Regions from separate parts of the Allomuricauda sp. XS_ASV26 genome, predicted to be linked through region 1. Evidence: riboswitches for the same ligand, from Rfam matches in the RefSeq annotation. Region 1 holds a riboswitch; the other holds the start of a gene.
What was found. A riboswitch is a leader RNA that binds a small molecule or an ion and turns the genes downstream of it on or off. The one in region 1 is predicted to bind thiamine pyrophosphate.
Positions count from the first base shown of each region.

Region 1 (4,441 bases):
CCAGAATCTTGTTATGCCTCCGGCTTGTTAAAAAGATCCCAGTCGACCGTCGATTATTAATAGATGTACAACCAGAAGAGAATGGGAAATTGGGGCAGAACTAACATTTTTGGGAAAATAAACATTAAAATCGAGAACAAGATAAAAACTTTACGAACCATTGGTGTATTGATCAATGTCCAAGGATTGAGATTTGTGTGGTGAAAAAATCAAAAGAAATGCTATGGTTTTGCCAATTACATAGGTTTAGGAGTAGCCAAACAACCATTCTGGTTGTAGTTAACGTTTGCCTAGCAGACTAAAGTTATGATGTTGTGTGGCGGTGAAGAAATCATTGAAAATATGGTTTAATGGGTGTCCAATACTGCATGCACGTATGCCCAATGTGGTGTAGGCCTTTATAAATTTATCACTAAGACGCTGGACCAGTTCGGTGGCTTCTTGGTGGAGGCCCAAGGCAAAGGGTTCCGGTATTTTGTCCGAGTTGGTTACCATCTTATGGACTTTCATAGCATACCTGTGGCATATGTTGTTACTTTTTAGGATTATCTGTTGGAACTCATCCAATAAAAGATTGGGGCCATTACTTTTAAGGGATTCGCTCAAAAAATGTTCTGCTATACCTATATAGTTGACCCAAAGGGTCAAATCTGCAAAAACCGTAAAGGGCGTCCTAAAAATGGAGTGAGGCAAGCGTAGTCGATCATATGTAAAGCTATATTTTTCATCAATCAATATGGAGTCAACGCTAAAGGAATGGGTAGCCGTGGCCCGAAGCCCGATGGTGTTCCAATCTTTGATAATTGCAACATCTTGCCTGTTCAACAAAAAGGATCGAATTATTGGCGCCCCTTCCTTACAAAGAACATCCTTGCCCTCTTTCTGAACTTTTGCGTTCAAAGTAAAATGAGTCAAATATGGTGCCCCCGTTGCATATTTCCATGTTCCGTTAAGTACGTAGTTATTGCCATTTATTTGAGCAGTTCCTGTAGCTCCGCCACTCCCACCAAAACAGATAGGCGTGGTCGATTTGTTGAAGATCGTTTCGGCCACATCGTGGTTCAGGTTTCCGATAAAAAAATTGGCTCCGCTGCAAAGGGTTACCGTCCAACCCAAACTACCATTGGCCCTAGCCAATGATTGGAGCATTTTTAACCCATTAGGCAAGGACATTTCCAGCCCGCCAAATGATTTGGGCACCCAAATGTTCCATAGGTTGTTCTTGCCTATCCACTCCAGAACGTGTGGGGAGAGTTCATCTCCGAAACAATGCATTTCTTCAAGCTCTTGCAAATCTGTTACTTTCATCTTTCTCTAAAATTCGTTTCCATTTAAGGTACCCCGATATGGCCACTGCGAACAAAAATGCAGTAAGTCCGGCATAGATATACAATTCCTTATAGATCAATAGGGGTATGGATATAATATTGCTAATGTTGAGATATATCCAATTTTCTATTTTTCGTTTGGCCATCAACCACATCCCCGACCAGGCAAAAGCGACAACAATGGCATCCCAAAAAGGTACATCCGAATCGGTATGCTGGCTCAACCAGTAGGCCATTATCGCAAAACACCCCATGGCAATGCCTATTGCAATGCTATGTTCTTTGCGATTGGAACTGGAAATAGGGGTTTCCATTGCCTTTTTGCCCAGTTTCCAATAAAACCACCCATAAATGCTCATGATCAAATAATAGAGGTTCAAAAGTATGTCTGCATATAATCTGGATTGGTACAGGACCCAGATACTGATAAGAATGGCAACAATGCCAAAAAGATAATTGTGAACATTGTTTTGCCGGGCCAAAAGCACTTGTACCACGCCAAAACCGGTGCCCAGCCATTGCAATAACACTATTTCGGAGAAAAGTTCCATTTTTTTGGGTTTACTTTTAAAATGAGGTGCCCAAAAAACGGAATACAAGTCAAAACTGACCTTGCCGTACTCCCTACGCCAGCATTACCTGGATCAGGTGCGAAGCATTTGCTTCCGGGTATAATCTCAGCCCAAAGTGGGCACCCCATGATACTGCGAAGATATCATTATTTATGGTCCAATTAAAAATCAATTTCGGGCAAATGCAGGAAAAGCTATCGTTGTTGTTGGATTTGGACGTTCACCATCAGCCTATTTCACAGAGACTAGGAAAATTATACTTTAACTTAGGTGTACCATTCGTAATTATGATTAGGCCATTAAACTATATATGGCAAGCTTGATAAGCAAATCCAATCTGTATAGTTGTTTTTATTTTTTGAGCAGGCTTACGTTAAATTAAAGTATGTAGTGTAGTTTAACGTAATCCTTCATGAAATTTGATGAAAAAATAAATATATTTAATGTTTTTTTGGAAAAAGCTGAATGTTTTCTTGTTTTTTGTCCTTGAAAAGAAAACTGGATTCACGAAAGAATTTTAAATGCGCCAGATTTGGATTCAAAAGCTTCACATGATAACGACAGATTATTGGTTGAATTACTAATAAGAGGAAACGAGAAAGCCTTCCATGCTCTGTATCAAAAATACCATAGGGGACTGCACGCGTTTGCATTAGGATTGGTCAAATCCAAAGAAATGGCCGATGAAATTTTACAAGAAGTTTTTATGTCTGTTTGGGTCAATTGCGAAATCTTGAATCCAGATCGTTCTTTTAAGTCTTACATATTTACAATTGCAAAGAACAAATCGTTGAATTTTTTACAGAAAGCAGCCACTTCGAATAAATTACGGGACGAGATTTTTTATAAGAGCCAGCTTGCACGGAACGATGTCGAGGATTATTTGATCAATGCTGAATATGCGGAATTGCGAGAAAAGGCCATTGGCAATTTGCCCGCTAAGCGACAACTTATTTTCAAGATGTCCAGGGAAAAAGGTATGAGTTACGATGATATAAGCAGGGAACTTGGGATTTCTATTAGTACCGTTAAAAACCAAATGAGCAAGGCATTGTCGGATATTAAAGAGTACCTTAACACACATCCGGATATCTCCCTATGTGTTCTCATCGCAATAAATTTATCTTTAGATTGAATGTCTTTTGGTGATTTTAGACGGTTTGTTCATATAGCTTCAGCATCCTATTCAATTAAATTTCAACTTTTTTTAATTTATTAATACTCAGAAAATCAAACTATTAATTTTGATTTTAAATTAATATTAAAAAAACTTTAAGTTAAGAGTAGTACAAAAGTGAAGCTCAACTGTATTATTAAGAACAACGTCGATAAAACCAATATTTGATGAATTCCCAAAAACGATTTGAACAACTGATCAATAAGTTTGTGCAAAATCGATGCAGTAAAACGGAGTCTGAAGAGCTGATTCGTTTTTTACAACAAAAGGATGCCGATTTGCAATTGCCATCCGAAGATACTGTGCTGTCGTTGTTGGATTCATCGAACACCATAGATGAGGCCAAGTCCAACGAAATTTATCAAAGGATTTTAGAAGTTAAAACTGGACAAAGCAAAAGGCGATCCATTCCCAAGTATTGGACAAGTGTTGCGGCTTCGATCTTTGTTCTTATTTCGTTGGGAATTTACTTTATGGCCACAACATCCGAACCTCAAATACATACTTTGGAAAAGTTGGTCAATCAAGAACACATTATATTGGAGATGGAGGACGGGACCATAAATGTTCTAGATTCCCTAGACCATGGACAGGTTGTAGGTGTTCGAGGTCAATCCTTGGGCAATGTACAGAACAATAGGTTGACTTATGATAATGATTTAAGATCAGAGATACCGGTCTACAATACGTTAAAGGTTCCATACGGCCGAAAATTTGAACTGTCCTTAACGGACGGAACCGTGGTTCATGTAAATGCGGGGAGTTCGCTTAAATACCCAGTAAAATTTATAGATGGTCTGGATAGGGATGTTTATTTGGAGGGTGAAGCCTATTTCGAGGTGGCCCATCGTTCCGATCAACCTTTTAAAGTACATATGGGAGGTGTAGGGGTCGAAGTGCTTGGAACACAATTTAATGCAACTGCGTTTCCTGAAAATACCCAGACCGATGTGGTCTTGGTCGAAGGGTCGGTTAAACTTTCTGCACAGGATTCTTTTTCCAATGGTAAGGGAGCTGAGCTTTTGCTCCAACCGGGACAAATGGGTACATATACCAAAAATACCGAGCAGATAACCAGTCAAACCGTTATTACCGACGTTTACACGCGTTGGGTGGATGGCGAATTGATTTTTAGGAACCTGACTTTCGGTGAGATGTTAAAGAAATTGGAGAGGCACTTCAATATCCCTATTATTTCCAATGAAGACTTTGTAAATAGGGAGGAAACTTTTAGTGCCAATTTTGGAAAAGAGTCCATAGACAATGTTTTTGCCTACTTAAAAGAAATATACGATTTAGAATATACCATTCAAGACAACAAAGTAATAATCAACTAAAACCAAGATTGCCTATGATGATCGAAT
Region 1 covers NZ_JBGFGK010000031.1:792,549-796,989, forward strand. The annotation lists gene AB9K32_RS11110 (acyl-CoA dehydrogenase) at 280-1,308, opposite strand; gene pnuC (nicotinamide riboside transporter PnuC) at 1,280-1,879, opposite strand; TPP riboswitch at 1,932-2,035, opposite strand; gene AB9K32_RS11120 (RNA polymerase sigma-70 factor) at 2,433-3,035, shown strand; gene AB9K32_RS11125 (FecR family protein) at 3,245-4,414, shown strand.

Region 2 (4,441 bases), on a different contig from region 1:
ATCTGCCCCCAATTGCATACGGGCAAATGGCATTGGAGAACAAATTGGCCAAAAAAGCCAATAAGGTCTTGATATGCGATACTGATCTTTTGGAAACCAAAGTGTATTCAGAGGCTTATTATGATAGTACTTGTGATCCATTGATAGAAAAATATGCACTCCAAAACAGTTACGATCTTTATTTTTTGACCTATATAGATACGCCCTGGGTGGCAGATGATCTGAGGGACAAGCCGGACGAAAGAGAGCGTATGTTCGGATATTTTAAGGAGGCTTTGGAACAGAATAATAGGAAATTCATTAAATTAAGGGGTGATAAAGCATCAAGGCTTAAAACAGCAATTGAACATATAGATAAACTACTCCAAAAACATGATCGAATTAAGTCCTAAAGACTTGGAACAACTGGATTCCAAAGGAATATCCAAAGAAAAAGTAGAAAATCAGATACAAACATTTAAAGATGGGATTCCCTTTGTGCAGCTATCGCAAGCAGCTGTAGTGGGCAATGGCATACTTCGATTTTCCGAGAAAGAACAGTTAGATCTTCTGCAGTATTTTGAAGACCATCGCTCAGAACTGGACCTTTTAAAGTTTGTGCCCGCTTCGGGCGCGGCATCCAGAATGTTCAAGGCCATGTTCAACTTTTTGGACAGTTACGATCCATCAAAAGAAAAACTCTCCGAATATATCGATAGAGCAGGAGATACCGATGCCAAAAAGTTTACGGATAACCTATCCAGTTTTCCATTTTATGACCGGATTATGACCAGGATCAAGGGAAAAGCATCCAATGGAGACGAAGAAGCTTTTCTTTTTGTAAAGGAAATGTTGATGGAAAGTGGACTTAATTATGGATTTTATCCCAAAGGATTGTTGCCATTCCATCAGTATGAAACTGGTGCGGCAACACCTTTTGAGGAACATTTAAAAGAGGCCGTACTTTACGCAAAAACCAAAGGCAGGGCAAATCTCCATTTTACCGTATCCGAACAGCACGATGCCATGTTTGCCGAAGAAGAAGCGCAGGTGGGGCCAAGAATTTCAGAAAAAACGGACACCAGTTTTAATGTCTCGTACTCAAATCAAAAACCATCTACCGATACCATTGCCGTGGATATGGACAACAAGCCCTTTAAAAATAATGATGGTTCTATCTTGTTTCGTCCAGGTGGGCACGGAGCACTTATTGAAAACTTGAATGATCAAGATGCCGACATAATCTTTATTAAAAACATAGACAACGTTATTATCGATAAGAATCTCGAAACCGTGGCCAATAGCAAAAAAATGTTGGCAGGAGTCCTTAAGAAAGTGCAGGACAAAGCCTTTGCGTATGCCAAACTGTTGGAGGGTGAAGTATCTTTTGAAAAAGCCGATGAGATCAAGGCATTTTTGGAGAAAGACCTAAATGTTCGTATGCCCGGAAATTACGATGATTTTAGTGTAGCGGAGCAAAAATCAATTTTAAAGGATAGGATCGATCGCCCCATCCGTGTATGCGGAATGGTGAAGAACGAAGGAGAACCTGGAGGAGGTCCATTTTGGATAAAAGATAATGAAGGAACTATATCGCTTCAAATTATTGAATCCGCACAGATAGATCAAAACAATAGACAACAAGCTGCCATTTTACAAAACTCCACACATTTTAACCCTGTGGATTTGGTTTGTGGTGTGCGTAATTACAAAGGAGAAAAATATAATCTTTTGGATTTTGTAGATCATAAACAAGGTTTTATAACGGAAAAAACCAAAGAAGGAAAAGAGCTCAAGGCACTCGAGCTTCCAGGTCTGTGGAATGGAGCAATGGCATTTTGGAACACCATTTTTGTGGAGGTGCCCTTGGTTACATTTAATCCGGTAAAAACCGTGAACGATCTTTTAAAGCCTTCTCATCAGGTGTAAAACAATATGTTTCAATAAGTTGGAGCCCATTGCATTTTATGTAATGGGTTTTTTTGTTTTTGAAAGTGACCAATGAACAAAAGCTGTGTCTTATAGGTAAACACGAAATTATTTTCGGTGATAGAATTGAATTGAGATAATCCGAAAGGGTTATTTAAAGTTGGTTGATTGGTTTGTTAAGAAGCCGTGCATATTGTGCGGCTTTCTTTAAGGTCAGGCCCAAATTACAGAACACTATACTTAATACTATGTTTAGCAAAATTGTGCTTATTATGGATTTGATCTCTTTGGGATTGGCTCTATACGTATTGATAATTTATCTGCAGAACAGAAAAAGAGACGAGGATATTAAAAATTAGGGTGATGCTATATAAACACTATCCATGTATTGTCCATTTGCCAGATTATAGATAGCTTTTCCAAGCGATTGTGATCACGCAAAGTGAAAGAGACTGCTTCGGCGGTCTTTTTTATTTGTGGGTAAACGGTTTTCTTGCAATTCGTTTTTAAAAATCATCACAACATCTTACATTTGCCGCATCTCAAAGGGGTGCTTTTACCAAAAGGCTGAGATTATACCCAATGAACCTGGGCGGGTAATGCCGCCAAGGGAATGCGCAGATTGCGCATCTTGGAATTTCTATGTTTCATCAGAAACAAAAATCAATTATTAACAAAGAATAATGACCCCTTTTATTCGTAGCAATTTTACGAATGAAAACCCTTTATTCAATTATGCAGTGCAAGGCCGCAGCACTAAAAAGCGGTTCAGTGCGACAGACAAAGAAAAGAAACCGTTATCGCATTAAATTTTTGTTGTCCACTCTAGCCCTATTCGGCTTGGCATTTTCTGTAAGTGCACAAGAAGAAATCGACACATTGCAAGGTAAAAAAGTGACTCTGGACGAAGTCTTGGTACAGGGTGTGAGGGCAACCAAGGAATTTCCCATTACATTTTCCGAATTGGACAAAGTGGAACTCGCACCGCGAAATTTGGGGCAGGATATCCCGATTCTAATGAATTTTATGCCCGCTGTGGTAACTACATCCGATGCAGGTGCCGGCGTGGGCTACACGAGCATTCGGGTACGTGGCAGCGACGCCACAAGGGTAAACGTTACCATTAATGGTATACCTTACAACGATGCCGAATCGCATGGTAGTTTTTGGGTGAACATGCCCGATTTCGCTTCTTCAACACAAAACTTGCAATTGCAGCGTGGAGTGGGAACATCTACCAACGGCGCCGGTGCCTTTGGAGCAAGTTTAAACCTACTTACCGACGCATTTTCCGAAGAAGGATACGCAAGGATCTCGTCTTCTGTGGGCAGTTTTAGTACTTTACGGAACAATGTTAAGTTCAGTACCGGACTGTTGAACGACCATTTTGAATTCTCCGGAAGGTTGTCCAGGATAACTTCGGATGGCTATGTGGACCGTGCATCATCAGAACTGGACGGTTATTTTTTACAAGGGGCATATAAAAATGAAAACTCCCTGGTAAAAGCCTTGTTTTTTGGAGGGCATGAAATCACGTACCAAGCTTGGAACGGCATCACCGCAGAACAGTTAAGGGACGACCGTACCTATAATTCCGCAGGAGAATATACGGACGACAACGGCACCACCCAATACTACGACAAAGAAGTGGATAATTACAAACAAGATCATTTTCAGTTGCATTGGTACGAAACATGGAACGCTTCTTGGAACACCCATTTTGCCGTACATTATACTCGGGGAAGAGGCTATTTTGAACAATTTAGGGAAGACGATGATTTTGCTACCTATGGATTGGAGCCCATCAGTGTAAATGGAGATTTGGTGGAAACCACCGATTTGATCCGCCGACGATGGTTGGACAATGATTTTTATGGAGGTATTTTTTCCGCGACATATAAAAATAATGGTCTACAACTTATTGTTGGAGGTGGATACAACGAGTACAAAGGAGACCATTTCGGAGAGATTATCTGGGCCGAATACGCCGGTAGCACAGAAATTAGGGATAGGTATTATGATGATTCCTCCAAAAAAACCGATCTGAACTTCTATACAAAAGCCAATTACCAGTTAACGGACCAATGGTCTTTGTTCGGCGACCTACAATATCGTGGCGTATCTTACGAGGCCAATGGGGAGGATACAGGATTGGTGGACGATACCTTTAATTTTTTTAACCCAAAAGCGGGTGTAACTTTCGATTTGAATCGGAACCATAACTTTTATCTATCCTACGCCAGGGCCAATCGTGAGCCCAACCGAAATGATTACGAAAGTGGAAGTCCAAAACCGGAAAAATTGAACGATTTTGAGCTAGGATGGCGATACGTTTCCCCTAGTTTTCAGGTAAACACCAATGTATATTATATGCGTTACAAAGATCAGTTGGTGCTTACCGGTGAATTGAACGACGTTGGAGCACCATTACGTTCCAATGTGGGCGATAGTTATAGGTTGGGGCTCGAAATCGATGCTTCCGTCAATTTGTCCAATGTCTTTACTTGGAGGCCCAACATCGCCTTGAGCGATA
Region 2 covers NZ_JBGFGK010000033.1:731,552-735,992, forward strand. The annotation lists gene AB9K32_RS15385 (AAA family ATPase) at 1-392, shown strand, start outside; gene AB9K32_RS15390 (DUF4301 family protein) at 373-1,908, shown strand; TPP riboswitch at 2,445-2,538, shown strand; gene AB9K32_RS15395 (TonB-dependent receptor) at 2,623-4,441, shown strand, end outside.
Region 2: another riboswitch for thiamine pyrophosphate. It lies ahead of AB9K32_RS15395 (TonB-dependent receptor); the one in region 1 lies ahead of pnuC (nicotinamide riboside transporter PnuC).